Regions from separate parts of the Pseudoalteromonas sp. P1-13-1a genome, predicted to be linked through region 4. Evidence: predicted binding sites of a transcription regulator. Region 4 holds the regulator's gene; each other region holds the start of a gene.
The links. Region 4 encodes sigma-54, which starts transcription at its own class of promoters, with help from an activator protein. Its sites were predicted from a motif close to GTTGGCACGNNNNTNGNNT; they were not measured.
Positions count from the first base shown of each region.

Region 1: the regulator sigma-54 is predicted to act here: its motif matches at 2,225-2,243, upstream of dps (DNA starvation/stationary phase protection protein Dps).
Region 2: the regulator sigma-54 is predicted to act here: its motif matches at 1,832-1,850, upstream of AN391_RS05635 (hemerythrin domain-containing protein).
Region 3: the regulator sigma-54 is predicted to act here: its motif matches at 2,622-2,640, upstream of AN391_RS08470 (EF-hand domain-containing protein).

Region 1 is NZ_LKDV01000031.1:35,528-39,789, reverse strand. Features, by position in the region: gene AN391_RS16300 (alkaline phosphatase PhoX) at 28-1,395, shown strand; gene dps (DNA starvation/stationary phase protection protein Dps) at 1,646-2,161, opposite strand; gene AN391_RS16290 (nucleoside-binding protein) at 2,762-3,541, shown strand.
Region 2 is NZ_LKDV01000005.1:105,802-110,063, reverse strand. Features, by position in the region: gene AN391_RS05645 (TonB-dependent siderophore receptor) at 1-525, opposite strand, end outside; gene AN391_RS05640 (hypothetical protein) at 871-1,284, shown strand; gene AN391_RS05635 (hemerythrin domain-containing protein) at 1,370-1,795, opposite strand; gene AN391_RS05630 (hypothetical protein) at 2,109-2,360, shown strand; gene AN391_RS05625 (hypothetical protein) at 2,418-2,675, shown strand; gene AN391_RS05620 (DUF6500 family protein) at 2,702-2,920, shown strand; gene AN391_RS05615 (tetratricopeptide repeat-containing diguanylate cyclase) at 2,931-4,262, opposite strand, start outside.
Region 3 is NZ_LKDV01000010.1:44,454-48,715, forward strand. Features, by position in the region: gene AN391_RS08455 (YciK family oxidoreductase) at 1-378, shown strand, start outside; gene rluB (23S rRNA pseudouridine(2605) synthase RluB) at 452-1,321, opposite strand; gene scpB (SMC-Scp complex subunit ScpB) at 1,318-1,908, opposite strand; gene AN391_RS08470 (EF-hand domain-containing protein) at 2,061-2,582, opposite strand; gene AN391_RS08475 (hypothetical protein) at 2,804-3,235, opposite strand; gene xthA (exodeoxyribonuclease III) at 3,477-4,262, shown strand, end outside.
Region 4 is NZ_LKDV01000003.1:94,851-99,112, reverse strand. Features, by position in the region: gene AN391_RS04085 (HPr family phosphocarrier protein) at 1-173, opposite strand, end outside; gene rapZ (RNase adapter RapZ) at 214-1,059, opposite strand; gene AN391_RS04075 (PTS sugar transporter subunit IIA) at 1,079-1,531, opposite strand; gene hpf (ribosome hibernation promoting factor) at 1,536-1,823, opposite strand; gene AN391_RS04065 (RNA polymerase factor sigma-54) at 1,851-3,350, opposite strand; gene lptB (LPS export ABC transporter ATP-binding protein) at 3,420-4,145, opposite strand; gene lptA (lipopolysaccharide transport periplasmic protein LptA) at 4,142-4,262, opposite strand, start outside.

The DNA of each region.
Region 1 (4,262 bases), on a different contig from region 4:
TTTAATAAAAAACACGGGAATAAAATAATGGTCTCTAGAAGAGAGTTTTTATTAAGTGCAGGCTCGCTTGCGTTTATTGGCTTATCGCGCAGCGCAATGGGTAATGTTGCTTTACCTGAAGTAACAACTAAGCTGCCCGCTTATGGCCCATTAATAGCCGATTCTCAGGCCTTATTAGATTTACCTAAAGGCTTTAGTTATCAGGTTATATCTAAGCTTGGCGATAAAATGGATGATGGTTTAGATGTGCCCGATCGGGCTGATGGCATGGGCTGTATTGCATTAGATAACGAACGCGTAGCCCTTATCCGTAATCATGAATTACAGCCTAAACACATTGATACAGCGTCTGATTTAATTTGTAATCACAAAAGCCCCTTAGCCTATGATTCGCTTGAAAATGGTGTAGCTTTGCCTGGGGGCACTAGTCATATAATTTATAATTTAAAAGAGCAAAAACGCGAGCAAGAATATTTATCGCTATGTGGCACAATACGAAACTGCTCAGGCGGTGTAACACCATGGGGTAGTTGGCTAACGTGCGAAGAAACCGTTATGGATAAAAGCGATGGTTTGTCACAATCTCATGGTTACATTTTTGAAGTTCCAGCTAGTGCCAAAGGCTTAACTAAGCCAGAGCCATTATATGATATGGGCCGATTTAACCATGAAGCCGCAGCAATAGACCCACAAACCGGTATTGTTTATTTAACTGAAGATAGAGGCGATAGTTTGTTTTATCGGTTTATTCCTCATCATCGCGATAAGTTAAATAAAGGCGGCACATTGCAAGCTATGGTAATTAAAAACCAGCCTCAGTTTGATAGCCGAAATTGGGACTCTCCGGCCATGCCACTTCACAGCGACCTTTTGGTTGAATGGATAACACTTACAGACCCTAAAAGCCCAAATGATGACTTACGCAAGCAAGGTTATAAAAAAGGCGCAGCCTTATTTGCACGGGGAGAGGGGATACATTGGGGTAAAAATGAGCTTTATTTTTGCTGTACTAATGGGGGCAAAAAGCAGTTAGGTCAGGTAATGAAGTACACACCATCAAAAAACGAAGGTACTGAGTTAGAGCAAAATGAACCTGGCAAAATACAACTATTTGTAGAAAGTACAAACGAGTCGTTATACAACTTTGGTGATAATTTAACGGTAGCGCCTAATGGGCATTTAATTGTATGTGAGGATCAATATACTGATACGGTGAATAACCATTTACGCGGGGTAACACCTAAAGGAGAGGTGTATAACTTTGCTAAATTGCATACGCAAACAGAGCTTGCTGGAGCGTGTTTTTCACCTGACGGGCAAACCTTATTTGTAAATGTATACATGCCATCTAAAACGTTGGCTATTACTGGTCCTTGGGATAGTTTTAAGCTTTAAAGCGGTAAAAAATACAAACGCTTAGCATGCTTATACTAGGCGTTTGTACTTTAACAATCCTTGTAGATTTACCAAATCCGTTAGCAAGCTTTAATCATCCTTGGCGCATTTACTACATCCTTTATGTAATAAGTAACGGGTCCTTGTAGTTTGCACTTCATCCTGTACCAACTTATGTAACGTATCCTTGTATGATTATTAATCTCTTAATACTTATTAACATTCCTTGTATGGCAAAGTAGGTAATCAATTAATGATTTAGTTTACCTGCAGACGATTCAATGTGAGCACGCACAAACCATTGAAATTGCTCCAAATCGCCAAGCTGGCTGGTGATCATGTCTTCAGATACAGGGTCTAATTCAGACAGCGTGCTAATGGCATTACGATGATCGGCGTTTACGCCACTGTATACTTTGTCTAATGCGCCCAAATGTTCAATTACAAAGGCTTTACCTAATGAGTATTCATCCCACGTGCGGCGATCTACAATTGACTTAGGTGTACCTTGTGGCGTACCGCCTAATGTAGCAATACGCTCTGCGATGGTGTCGGTCATTTCGCGAATAGCATCCACCTGCGGGTCTAACATTTCATGAACACCAATAAAACTAGGGCCCACTACATTCCAATGAATATGCTTTAAAGTAAGTTGTAAATCTAAAAGAGATACAAGTCGATTATCGAGTGTTTCAATTGTTTTTTTTGCTGTTTCGTTATCCATACCTGGGGCTGTAAATTCAATTGGGTGTTGTGAGTTACTCATAATGTCTCCCGTTATGTAATGTGTTGTATGTAGCCATTGCTACTATTTAGCTTGCAATACATGAAGCAAAGCCTATGCCTATTAGACTTGATTGTATAAAGACTTGATAATTAATGGTTTATTTTAATTTCTAGTGTGGGGGGAACAAAAGGAAGGGCGGAGATTATGAATTTTATGCACTGATTTTTGTAAATTCTGCATACTAGCAATAAAGTCGGAATGCGTGTGGTACGCGTTTAAATTAGACGGCGTTTAGAAAGGCATAATCGGTGTAGTGCAACTATTTTGCGTACTTAGTAGTTAATTTAGGCCCGCATTACATGAGCTTTAAAAGTTAGTTTTAGGGCGCACGCGTTTCAATATTTAAGTTAGACATAATTTATAAACTAAGCAGTTATACCTAAAAGGAGCCAATTGTGTACCTACGTTAAATTAGCACTCACACTTTATATTCATACAAAGCCTGTACAGCTCTTCGATTGCTGCATATAACTGCCTAGATTTAAAAAATCATTCTTTATACTTATTTAATCTCTTTAGTTGGTGAATGCTCACTGATATACTCCTGCCGCATTTTAATTGGGGTTATGTAAATAAATAATGAATTTTTTTAAAGCACTGTTTACAATATCTATACTGCTTTTGTCTCACTCAGCTCTAGCAGAAAATTGGAGCATCACACAGCTTCACACAAACTTTGGCGATGCCTTAAATCCTTTTACTGGGGAGTCGTCATTTACACGCACCTACACCATAGAGCATGCCTCAGAGCATGACTTGGGTGATAACTATTTTTTTATCGACTTTTTAAACGACAGCCTTAGTGATGGTTTTCAAGATACGGGTATTTATGGCGAGTGGTACACAACACTTAGCTTATCTAAAGCCTTAGAGACTTCTTTAAAATACGGACCAATAAAAGACACAGGTTTAGTATTTGGTATAAATGCCGGTGAAGAGGGATTAATGAAATACACCCCAGGCATAAAGCTCAGCTGGGATGCGCCAGGCTTTGATTTTTTAACTACCACTTTTGCAGGCTATATTGATGCCAATGGTGGCGTTCAAAAAGATCAGTTAGCTAAACAAGATAACAGTATTTTTATAGACCTTGCTTGGGGTGCTCCTTTCACGTTAGGTAGCCAAGCATTTTACTTTACCGGCCATGTTGAATACATCTCAGGGCGTAATGATGAGTTAGACAAAAAAGTTAATGAATGGCTACTTGCGCAGCCTGCAGTGTATTGGGATGTTGGGCAAAACTTTAATTTAGATGCTAAGCAATTAATGGTGGGAGCTGAATGGCGTTATTGGTACAACAAGCTTGGTACGGCTGACATAGAAAACCAGCCCTTTTTACATGCCATTTGGGTATTTTAAGCAAAGCTTGCTTTGCTAGGCTGATAAAAAAATAGCGCCTTTTGGCGCTATTTTTGTCAGTGTGGTTGGAACTATAAATGGTTGGTTTTACTCGTAACCACGAGGTTTTTTGGTTTTTATCACTGCGATGTAAGCATGCCAGTTGGCATAGCTTAGTAAGGACATAATTACTATAAAACCGGTAGCGCCTTTGGCAAAGCCAATGGCTACCAACAAAAATATATATTTGCCAAACGAGCCTTATATTGTAGTGGGTTTGGGGAATAAGAAAATAATAAAAAGCTGTATAGTGAGTATGGCTTTTTATTAACTAATTAAGTGTCTTTATAATAAACCTTTGGGTGAAATGAATTACCACAAAAACTCCTACCAGTACCTGGCGATAGAAACTCGCATTAAGCTGGGTCATCTTAATTTCGTAATAATCTATAAACTTGGTTAGACCATAAAAATTATTAACCGATGATGTAAGTTTTTTTAAGCTGTGAGTAGTTGTAAAAGCTAATTCAAAGCAGGTAGGATTTATGTTTTTTATGAACACCTTGAGTGTTTTATACGTAACTGAAAGGGCTCTGTTTTTCCGTTGGTTGGTAGTTTCTAGCATAATGCTTTTAGTATGAATATTTAGTGTATATGGTTATTATTTCTACTTAAGCTAAATAATAGATTACTATTCTATTGAATAGACCAAATATGGCCTTGTGGGTTTAATAACTAAGGC
Region 2 (4,262 bases), on a different contig from region 4:
ATCTGTAGAAGCAGCTTTAGAATGTAAATTTACAAAACCACCGTTACGTTGGCTTGAGCCAAATAAAACCGGCGGGGCACCTTTTATTACATCTATTTGTTCTATAGAGTTGAACGATAACGGCACACCAAAGCCGTTATTACCTGCTTGGCGGCGTGTACCATCTTGATAAAGCTCACCCAGTTGGCCACGAATAGTCGGTAAACTTGGCGCACCAAAGCCACTTGCAGAGTATGTGTTTGGGCTAACTGCTAGTACGTCTTGTAGGGTTGTAATGTTTAATTGCTCTATCAGCTCGCTTGAAATAGGCGTAACTGAGCGAGCTATATCTTGCAATGCTAGGTTGTCGCCGAAGGGGCCGTTAATAGTGGCATCTTTTACAGAAAGCCCTTGAGATTTAATCGTTTGGCCCGCTACTTCAATACGCTCAATTGAGTCGGTATTAGCTACAGATTGTGCCGCATAAGCATAAAAATTAGGTGTGAGTGAAGCAGCTATAAAAAGTGCCAAATATGAATGTTTCAAAAGGGTTCTCATTTTGGTTAGTGTTAATGTGGCAATAAAGACCTGTAGGTTTGTGAATAACTTTCAGCAATTATTAATTCTTTTTGTTTTTTAGAACGAAACGTTAAAAGTCTAGCATATTGCTTTAAAGCGTTATTCAGTTTTAAGCACTATTTATTGTTTAATAAATGCTGTAGTTAGTTATTGTCTTAATAAGGTTGTAACTTACAAATAGCGGTTTTATACGCATTTAAGCACAATGCAGCGCACCCAATTTATTAAAAAGTTATGCATAAAATGAAATAAAATATGTGTTAAGCGGTCTTGCTAGTTTCACATTAGATTATTTAGTTTTAAGGAAATTTTATGACGGGTACAACAGGTACTGACTTTCAAAATCGTCTGCAATGGTCGCTTTTTTCGCTACGCCTTGGCGTATTTATTGTAATGATTATGTGGACGTTCGATAAGTTTGTTAACCCAGGGCACAGCGCACGAATTTTTGAGCACTTTTATGGGATCAGCGGCTCTACAGATATGGTTGCGTATGTACTGGGGGCGTTACAGCTTATATTAGTATTGGCTTTTTTAGCGGGTATTAAAAAACGCCTTACTTATGGCGTTATATTTGTAATGCACGGCTTATCTACGCTCTCATCTTATAATCAGTATATTGATGGCTTTAATAATTTATTGTTTTTTACAGCGTGGCCAATGTGGGCAGCCTGTTTTGCACTTTACCTATTACGCGAGCAAGACGTTAAATTTACAATTAAGTAGCAGAGCAAAAAAAATGGTTATAAGCCGTAAGGCTTATAACCAATAAGTACACAAGGGAGTGTATGGAAGTTGGTTTAAGTTAAAACTAATGCATGGCATCGTTATATTGTTTAGCTAGGCTTTCTTTTTGCCCCTCAGTTAGGGCTTTACCCGCTAATTGAAATACCTCATGCTCTTCTTCATCTAAATGGTGATGTACTAAGTGGTGCAGTTTTTTAGCTGCAACTAACCACGCCGATGAACTCATTTCGGTGTCTTCAAGTTGTTCTATTAGTTCGTCAATTTCATGATGCTCGGCAACGCTGTGGCGTGCTTTTTCATGTGTTAAATCTTCAAACATAAGTGGGTTATAAAAATAACGCTCTTCAAATTTTGCGTGATCTTCTAATTCGGTTTTTAGCTTGTCCATTAGCTTGTGGCGTTCAGTGGTATCGCCGTGCGTTTGAATAAGAGCATCTACTAACTCGCGTTGTTTGTCGTGATCGTGACGTAGTGCTTCAAAAATATTCATAACTCTTTCCTTGCTGTAATTGCTTTACAAACTTAAAAGCAAGCGAAATGCCAAAGTTTAAGTTGTTGATATATATGAATTAAATGAATTATAAATGCTTGCTATAGAATTGCTCTGTAACTTTTACACATAAAAAGCTGCAATTTTTTCAGATTAAAAGAAGAAGGTTGCTTATCACGCTACATAAGCTTACATATTTTTACTGGTTGGGTATTTTAAAGGGGTGTTAAAGTGGCGCATTATTTAGGTACGAGTTGAAAATACTCGCCTTATATATTTTTTATAAAACTTTAGATATTAGGATAGTTTAAGGATGAACTTAAAAAGCCCCACTACAGCATTAATATTGTGTGTGTTATTAAATGCATGTACTACAGCATCGCATTACAGTAGCCGTTTATGTAGAGAAGAAGCTGAAATGACCGAGCTAAAGGGAATTCAAACAAGCTTAAAGGTTTACAATGAATGTATTAGCGCTCAAATAAAAAAGGATGCTAAAGACGACGCTTTTGTAGATGAAGTAGGTGTGTTTTTTATTGATCTACTTGTTTTGATAACCGACTAACTAAGCAAACTTACAGCTATAATCTAAAGCAAAAGGGTGCATAAAATAGGATTGATGATGAAAGCGGTTTTAGCTTTATTATTGCTGAGTATATTTTTAACGGGCTGTGCGGCAAAGCCTTATGCGGGCTCTGCAAAATGTATGGAGCAAGCTGATATAGCTTATGAAACCAATATACATAAAAATGAGCCGCTAAATAATGAATGCAAAGCTACAAAAGTAAATACGCCTAATAAAGAGTTTGAGAATCATAGTATTGTTGATAGAAGTCTTTTACAGCTAATTGTTAGTTTTTTAAACGGTATATTTAGATAATTAAAATACAATTAAATAAGGTATGTATGCAGGAAGAACTAAAAGCAAAAATTATAGCTGTATGCGATAAAAAAATAGCAGCCAAAGGCGAAAACGTAGGTCTTTCTTTTTACGCTTTTTTTGCAAATAAAAACGACAATCCAGAGCTGCTGATGCAAGCCGCTACGTGGTGGATACACACCCATAAGTTAGATCACTTTGAAAAAGCGATAAAAATAAAACAAATGATTATAGAAGGGCAGTAATAACGTATATTTACGCGATTGCTATTTGGTTTCTGCCATTTTCTTTTGCTTTATAGAGCTGTTGGTCTGCACGTTTAATGAGCTCACTTAGTGAGTCGCTTTTAGCATGACTTATTGCCACACCAGCACTAAAGGTAATGTATGTTTTACTTGGCAATGCTTCAATATCGCTGCAGTACTGCGCTAACTTATTTTCAAGATTTTTGAAAAAGTTGTTTATTTTATCGCGATTTTGCGTTTTTAAAACAAATAGCCACTCTTCGCCGCCATAGCGTCCAAACTTGTTAGTAGTATTTAGAGTGTCTTTTGCTGCTTGAGCAAAGTTTATAAGTACTAAATCTCCTATATCGTGGCCAAATTTGTCGTTAATAGCTTTAAAGTAATCTAAATCGACAATAGCTATTGCTAGGCTCTGCTGGGATAAGCACTCATCAGCTTTTTGCAAAATGCCACGTCGGTTTAGGCTGTTAGTTAAGTAGTCGGTTAATGCTATAGCATGGTATTTTTTACGTTGGCGCATTTGTCGGTAAAATAAAAATAGCGATACGAACACCACAATAAAGGCAATAGATGCACTTAACCGCCAAATTATTTTTTGTTGGTGTTCTTCTGTAGCTTGCAATTTGTTTATGTTTTTTTCGTATTCTAGCTGTAAAATCTTGTCTTCTTTTTCTTTTACTTCAAATTTAACCTGCAAGGTTTTTATATTGGTTTCGCTGGTGGCTTCGTAATGTTTTATTGTATAAGCAAGCTCATCTTCAATGGCGTGAAAGGCATCCTCGGTGTAGTTAAGTTGACGCTTTAATTTATAGCGTTTGCTTAAAAAATCAGCCTTATAAATGCTGCGACTAAATTTATCGAGATTTAAAAATACCTCGTCGTTTACTTGGTTGGCTTTATTTAATAAATTTTGTTTAATGTAAATGTCTGATAATAAAATCATTGAGGCTAAATGCATATCGTTAATGCCGGCGGAGCTTGCAAGTGCAATGTTTTTGTTTGCGAGTATTAAAGCCGTATCGTAATTACCCTGCAGGTATTGAATATTTGCAATAGAATATTGAGCAAAGGCTAACCCTTTTTTCATATTAACTTTACTAAAATAAGCCAGCGCTTTATTTAAGTATACAAGCGCGTTTTTAGGCTGACCGACCTCTAGTAATACATTTCCTAAGCTCCAATAAGCCTTTGCAGTAAATAGACCATCGTTTGTTTGCTCGTAGGCATCGACCGCTTTTTGGGCATAATAAATGGCTTTTTCTTTATCATCTTTATAGAGGTAGTTATAAGCGTCGGCAATTTTTCTGAAAAAGTAGCCCTGCGAGGCTATGTCTTCTTCTTT
Region 3 (4,262 bases), on a different contig from region 4:
GTGAATGTGACAGCGCAAGCTATGATCACTAAAGCACTATTCCCTGTACTGCGTAAATCAGATAATGCTTCTATCGTTTTCACCTCATCAAGCGTAGGCCGTAAAGGCCGTGAATTTTGGGGCCCTTATGCAATTTCTAAGTTTGCAGTGGAAGGTATGATGCAAACGTGGGCCTGTGAAGTAGGCAAAACGAATATCCGCGTTAATTGTATCAACCCTGGCGCTACACGTACTTCTATGCGTGCTGCCGCCTATCCAGGGGAAGATCGCGATAAACTTGCAACCCCAGAAGATTTAATGCCAACGTATCTATATTTAATGAGTGATGACTCAAGTGATGTAAACGGTGAATCTCTCGATGCACAACCAAAAAGGTAAAATGCATTTTTAATTATAAAAAAAGCCGCAAAAACTGCGGCTTTTTTGTTAGTAATCTATTTTAAAAGCGATATTACTTACGTTTAGTTTGCTTAACGCGCTGGTTATGTTTTTTAACAGCTTTGCGAATTTGGTTAATTTTAGCACGCTTATCTTTGCGTTTTTCAGGCATTACTGACAGTTTAGTTTGTGTTTCACGGCCTAATTTAACGGTTTTACGCAAATAATTTACGGTTTCTAAATCAAGTTCAGCCCAGCCACCTTGAGGTAGGCGCTTATCAAGCTCTAACTTTCCGTAACGAATACGAATAAGGCGAGACACTTCTACATCCTGCGATTGCCATAAACGACGAACCTCGCGGTTACGCCCTTCGTTTAGCGTTACATTGTACCAACGGTTAATGCCTTCACCACCCAGTGATTTAACCGTTAAAAATTTAGCCGGACCATCTTCAAGCTCTACGCCACGTGTTAGGTTTTTAATGGTTTCATTGGTTACTTCACCAAATACACGGGCTGAATATTCACGTTCAACTTCATAACTTGGGTGCATTAAGCGGTTCGCTAACTCACCATCGTTGGTAAATAACATTAAACCAGCCGTGTTAATATCTAGTCGCCCAACAGCAATCCAACGCTCACCGTCTATGCGTGGTAAACGGTCAAAAACAGTACGACGTCCTTCCGGGTCTTTACGTGTACTTAACTCCCCTTCTGGCTTGTTGTACATAATTACACGACAAATGCGGTCAGCTTTCTCTTCAATTTTAACTGTGTGGCCATCAACACGTATTAAGTCTGTTTCCTCAACACGGTCACCTAATTTAGCCACTTTACCATTAACACTGACGCGGTTTGCATCAATGTATTTTTCCATTTCACGTCGTGAGCCTACCCCTGCACGGGCTAGGACTTTTTGTAACTTTTCACCTTGAATACTCATTCGGATGGTTCTCTCACAGAAGGATCACTTAATAACTGGTTTATTTTACTTTCCTGTTGCGCAGGCAATGCAGGGAGCTCATCCAAACCGGTTAAAGAAAAATAATCTAAAAATAATTTTGTTGTAGCATAAAGCGCTGGCTTACCAGGAACTTCTTTATGCCCTACTACTTTAACCCACTCTCGCTCAAGGAGGGTTTTAATAATTGCTGATCCGGTTGTTACACCTCTTACTTGCTCTATTTCACCCCGCGTTATTGGCTGCCTGTAAGCAATTAACGACAAAGTCTCTAATAGTGCACGAGAATATTTAGGTGCCCGTTCTTGCCATAAATTACTAAGCCAAGGGCTTAAACTACTACAGGCTTGAAAGCGATAACCACTGCCTACTTCAACGAGCTTAATACCACGCGTTTGGTAGTGAGTATGTATAGCCTCAATTGCAGTGTTAATTCGTGACATAGAAATAGCTAAATCAGCAAGTACTGTATCTTTTAAGAGGCGTTTGCTAACAGGTTTGTCTGCGACAAATATTGCCGCTTCAATGATCTCAATTAATTGTTCATCACTAACTCGACGACCTGCCATACTGACCTGCTTTGCCCTTTAAAATACGTAGCTATCTATTATGACAGAACATCGCAAAAGGGGGAAAATATATCTGCTTTTAAACCTAATTAAATGCATAAAAAAAGCCAGCAATTTATGCTGGCTCTTGTATATAGTATGTTTAGCTAATATTAGCTGTTTTTATAATGCTTAAGTGCATCATCTTCAGCCACGGCTTTACCGTATTTGCTAATATAACCTTTAAACTCACCTTTGCTGATGCGTTTATCGTTATTGTTATCCATGTAACCAAAATGGTTTGAAATATCATCATCGTCAGCTTCTTCTACTGAGATATAACCATTTCTATCGTTATCTAGACTTCTAAAATCATTTTCGATTTTATCAAATTTAGCAATTTTAGCTTTAAAAGCCGATTCACTTACTTCGCTGTCTGTTGCTACCTTACCGGTGTTTAACTGCATGTAAGTGTTAAATTCTTTACGGCTGATTTCGTTATCCATATTGGTATCAATATTTGAAAAGTGACCCCAAATGTTATCGTCATCTGCTTCTACTTTTGAAATATAGCCATCACTGTCGTTATCTAGACTTGCAAAATCGCTGTCGATTTTTTCAAGGCCTTGGTTAGAGGCACATGCGGCTAAACTTAATGAAGCTAAAATTGTTGTTGCGAGTGTTAACTTTTTCATAAGACGTATCCTTGTAGTTAGTAAATGTCACTTTAACTAATACAAGTCCAGTGCCAAAGTGCACAAGTCACAAAAAATCAATAAGTTACGTAAGGTTAGTGCATTTTATATACATTAATCAATTACTTAGCTTTGCAATGATTGCTGCCTACCTTGTAATTTTTGCAAAAAAATACCCAGTAAAAACTGGGCATTATTTTAATCTACATGTTGCTGCGCAATTAGATTGCTGCGTTTTGATAACGCTTTACAAATTCAGTAACTTTTTGACCGTTACACTTTAACGAGTTTAAGTTACCAATTTTTTGGCGAACAGGCGTAAGACCTTTCTTTAACGCAGTGATACATAGCTGTGTTTCTTGTTGTGCATCTTTTGCAAACACTTCTACTTTTGATTTAGCAGCTTGGTTAGACGTTACTTTTTTTGCAATGTCGCGGATATCTTGGCCATTACATAAAACACTTTTAGAAAAACGCGATAAGTATACACCGTGTTGTGCTGCTTCTTTACGCGCTGCGCTAAAGCCTTCATTTGCACTTAATACACATAATTTAGATTCAAGTTTATTATCTTGGCTAAAGTAAGTGTTGCTTTTTGCTGATACAGACGCAGAGGCTAATAAAGCAGTAGCTAAAAGTAATTGTGTTTTCATGAGAGAGATCCTATTTGAACGACTAAACAAGTAATTTTTGCGCATTATATATTCAATAATCGCGAGATCAATTGAATTTTTTATTTATTTAAATAATTAATAAAGCATTTACAATGTTTAAACTTTACACACCAATTGATCAACATTTGCGCAGCCATTTTCTCATTTCGATCATGTTATGTAGGCTTATTTACTGATACAATTTAGTTATAAAAACAGAGTCTAACTAAAGGTAAATTTTATGAAGGTTATTTCTTTCAATATCAATGGTCTGCGAGCACGCTTACACCAGTTACAAGCAATTATAGATAAACACCAGCCAGACATTATTGGTTTGCAAGAAATAAAAGTTCATGATGAGGCGTTCCCTCTTGAGGACGTACAAAAAATGGGTTACCACGTTTATTTTCATGGTCAAAAGGCACACTACGGTGTGGCAATGTTATGCAAAAATGAGCCTAAATCGGTCTTAAAAGGGTTTGCTACCGACACCGAAGAAGCACAAAAGCGTATGATAAGTGTAACAGTTGAACAAGAAAATGGCCGCGACCTAACGGTAATGAATGGTTATTTCCCGCAAGGCGATAATATAAATCATGAAACAAAATTCCCTTATAAGCGTCAGTTTTACAAAGACTTAATGACCCATCTAGATACAAACCACACGCCAGGTGAAGACGTTATTGTTATGGGCGATATCAATATTTCCCCCACTGACTTAGATATTGGTATTGGTGAAGTGAATGCTAAACGCTGGCTTAAAACAGGTAAGTGCTCATTTCAACCAGAAGAGCGCGAATGGCTTGCAAAATTATTAGATTGGGGTTTTAAAGATACCTTCAGAGAGCAAAACCCTGAAACAAACGACAAATACTCATGGTTTGATTATCGCTCTAAAGGATTTTTAGACAATCGGGGTCTTCGCATTGATGTTGTCCTTGCTACCCACGCTCTTGCCGAGCGCTGTATTGATACCGGTATAGATTACGAATTACGCGGTATAGAAAAGCCTTCTGACCATGCGCCT
Region 4 (4,262 bases):
TTACTACTTTCGAGTAGCATTAAGGCTAATACGCTATCACCAGCGGCTTCTTTATCATCTTGATGTAAGGTAATTTTAGCATCAAATTGCACAGCTAATTGCGCAAGGACCGTTGCCGCTCTGGCGTGTAAGCCTAATTTATTTTTTATTAAAAACGTGTCTTCACAACGCATAAATTACTATACCTAAACTGAACAGGTTATTATTTTAAGGTTACTTTTCTTGCTCACGGTGCCTAATTTTTACATTTGGATGTGTCATTGCAAAGCTCTCACCTATAGTTTGGGCTAAATAAACTGAGCGGTGTTGTCCACCCGTACAACCTATTGCAATAGTCAGGTAGCTGCGGTTATTGCGCTCTAAGTGTGGTAACCAAGTTTGTACAAATGTTTGAATTTGCCAAGTAAATTTTTGCACTATGCTGTGGTTTGCCAAAAAGTCTTTTACAGGTTGATCAAGACCTGTAAGCGGTTTAAGTTCAGGCTCCCAATGCGGATTTGGCAAAAAGCGAGCATCAAATACATAATCAGCTTCTTTAGGTATGCCGTGTTTAAAACCAAACGATTCAAACGTTACAATTAGTTGTTTATCTTTTTTTCCGAGTATTTTTTCGCGAATTGACTCAGCCAATTGGTGAACACTTAAATCAGTCGTATCAAGCATAAAGTCTGCGCGGGTTACAAGTACATCAAGCAGCTCTTTTTCTTTTTTTATTGCTAAGTCGAGCGGCAATGAATCGATGGATAAAGGGTGTAATCTGCGTGTTTCTGAAAAACGTTTTATGAGTGTTTGATCATCACTGTCTAAATAAAACAGAGTGGGTTTAGCAAAGTCCGGTAGGTACTCGAGAATATCGTTAAACTCGTCTTGTTCTTTGGGGATATTACGAACATCGATACTAACAGCTATTTTGTCATAGTTATCTGAAACACTACGTACTAAAGAGGGCAGCAGGTTGACCGGGATATTATCTACGCAATAATAGCCTAAATCTTCAACCACACGTAAAGCAACCGATTTACCTGAACCGGAACGGCCGCTTATGATTATTAACTCCATTTATAGCCCTTAGTATTTACTACGATTGATCAACAATTACTTGATACAGTTCTGCATCGGTTTTAGCGTTTCGCAGCTGTTTGCAAAATTCTCTATTGCTCAGTTTATCAGCTATGGTTGCTAGAGTCTTTAGGTGCTGCTGGTTATCGCCATCTGGTACGATGAGTGCAACAAAAATATCAACAGGACAGTTATCAATAGCATCAAAGTTTACAGGCTTGTCACTAACGAGTACTAACGCAAGCGGTTCTTCTACGCCACCCATTCTGCCATGCGGAATTGCGATACCGCGGCCAATACCCGTACTACCTAGTTTTTCTCTGCTAGCTAGCGCATTAAGAATATCCTGTTGCGGTAAGTAAGGGAGCTTTTCATGAGCCAGCTCACTGATAAATTCTAAAATTCTTTTTTTACTACTAAAAAGGACCGCAGCTTTGCTGCAGTCCTGGCATACTAATGTACTTAATTTCATAATATTAGTGTCTAGCAAGCTTCTCTTTATGTTTTATGACTTGACGATCGAGCTTGTCAATCAACGAGTCTATAGCAGCATACATATCTTGGTGCTCTGTTGAGGCAAATAAATCTGCGCCGCTTACATGAATAGTCGCTTCTGCTTTTTGGTTGAGTTTTTCTACATCGAGAATGACATGCACATTGCTAATATGATCTGAGTGCCTTTCTAGCTTTGCAAATTTATTATTTACATAGTCTCTAAGTGAATCAGTTACTTCTACGTGACGACCAGTTAGGTTTAGTTGCATAAGCATTTCCTCTTTGTTTTTTACGTCTTATATCAAACTCTTTCTCTGATTTGACGGTGGAATAGCTAGCGATTCACGGTATTTTGCTATTGTGCGTCTAGCTACTTTAATTCCTTGCTCTGCCAATATATCCGCAATTTTACTATCACTCAATGGTTTGGCTGAGTTTTCCGCGGCAATTAGCTTTTTAATTAAGGCACGTATTGCGGTTGACGAACATTCGCCGCCGTTTTCAGTGCTTACGTGGCTTGAGAAAAAATATTTAAGCTCAAAAATACCACGTGGCGTATGCATATATTTTTGCGTAGTAACACGCGAAATTGTTGATTCGTGCATTTCTACCATTTCAGCAACATCGTTTAAAACCATTGGTTTCATGGCTTCGGGGCCATGTTCAAAAAACGCTTGTTGCTGTTTTACAATACAGTTTGTTACTTTTAGCAGCGTGTCGTTTCTGCTTTCAAGACTTTTTATAAACCATTTAGCTTCTTGCAGATGAGAGCGAATAAACTGGCTATCTCCACTAGATTTTACGGTACGTGACATGGCCGCATACTGACTATTTACGCGTATTTTTGGCATGCTATCTGGGTTTAGCTCTACCACCCAACGGCCCTTAATTTTTTTAACTGATACATCCGGTATGACATACTCAGACTCTTCCCTTACTATTGTATCTGCAGGTTTTGGGTTGAGGGTATGTATAAGAGTCATGACCTCTTTAAGCTCGTCTTCTTTAAGCTTAGTCTTTTTCATTAATGTACGATAGTCGCGTGCCGCTAATAGATCAATGTGATCGGTTAAGATCATTTTAGTTTGTTCTATAAAAGGGGTGTCTTTATCAAACTGATTAAGCTGAATACACAAGCACTCCTGTAAGCTTCGCGCGGCTATACCTACAGGGTCGAATAATTGAATACGTTTTAAAACGGCTTCTATTTCATCCAGTTCAACCTCAACGTCGTCATCGTTTTCTTGGTTAAAGCTTTCTAAAATTTCTTCACAACTTAGCGTTAAAATACCCGAGTCATCTACAGCTTCTACAATGGCTATAGCAATAGCTTCATCAGTGGGGCTAAAAGGAGTAAGCTGAAGTTGCCACATTAAGTACTCATGTAGCGTTTCAGTAGAGGCGCCCTGATAAATAGACTCATCTTCTGGCATTGGGCCTGAAGATGCCGCAGGGGCTGCACTCATGTACTCATCCCAAGTTACATCCATCGCCATATCATCGCTAACGGTGTCTTTATTTAAAGCTTCACCACTGTCTTGCTCGTATTCACTGGTTGTATCATCAGCCGATGCGCTTACGGTTACATCATCCGTATCTGCTTTTTGTTCATTTTTTCCAGCCGACTCTTCCGTGTAATCTTGCTCTTCTACTTCTAATAGCGGGTTGCTATCCAGTGCTTCTTGTATTTCTTGCTGGAGATCCAATGTACTGAGCTGCAGCAAGCGAATCGCTTGTTGCAATTGTGGAGTCATTGTAAGTTGCTGGCCCATGCGCAGCTGTAATGATTGCCTCATGTATCTCTAACAATCCTTTTATGTTGTTATAATTAATATTAGCAGATGCTTGTAGGTGTGGCTTAAATGTTACAGCCTAAATTGCTCGCCTAAATAAACATCGCGTACAGTTTTGTCATTTAATACGTGTTCTGGGGTGCCAGATGCAATTAGCTCCCCATGAGAAACAATGTAGGCTTTTTCACAAACATCAAGGGTTTCTCTTACATTGTGATCGGTAATTAATACGCCAATGCCACGATTTTTAAGATGTTCTATTATTTTCTTTATATCTAACACTGAAATCGGATCAACACCAGCAAAAGGCTCATCCAACAAAATAAATTTAGGGTTCGCTGCGAGTGCTCTGGCTATCTCTACACGGCGGCGTTCACCACCAGAAAGCGCCATACCTTGGCTATCACGTATATGTTGAATGCTAAATTCATCAAGTAAGTTGTTAAGCGTTTCTTCTCGCGCGGCTTTATTTAGCTCTTTGCGCGTTTCTAAAATAGCCATTAAATTTTGATAAACTGTTAGCTTTCTAAATATAGATGACTCTTGCGGCAAATAGCCAATGCCTAAGCGAGCACGACTGTGCATAGGTAATAACGTGATGTCGTTATCATCAATAGATATTTTACCTTTGTCGCTAGGTACTAACCCTACAATCATGTAAAAGGTGGTGGTTTTACCTGCGCCATTAGGGCCTAATAAGCCCACTATGCTGCCGGCTTCTACCTCAAGGCCTACATTTTTTACAACTTGGCGGCCTTTATAGCTTTTTGCTAATAGTTCTGCTTTTAAGGTGCTCATGGTTGACCTTCGTTACCTGTTTTTTCTTTAATATTTGCTTCAACAGGCACTAAAATTGTGTGGACACGATCCGTTGAGTTTTCGTCTTTTTCTGCGCTAATAAGCTGCTGCTGCATA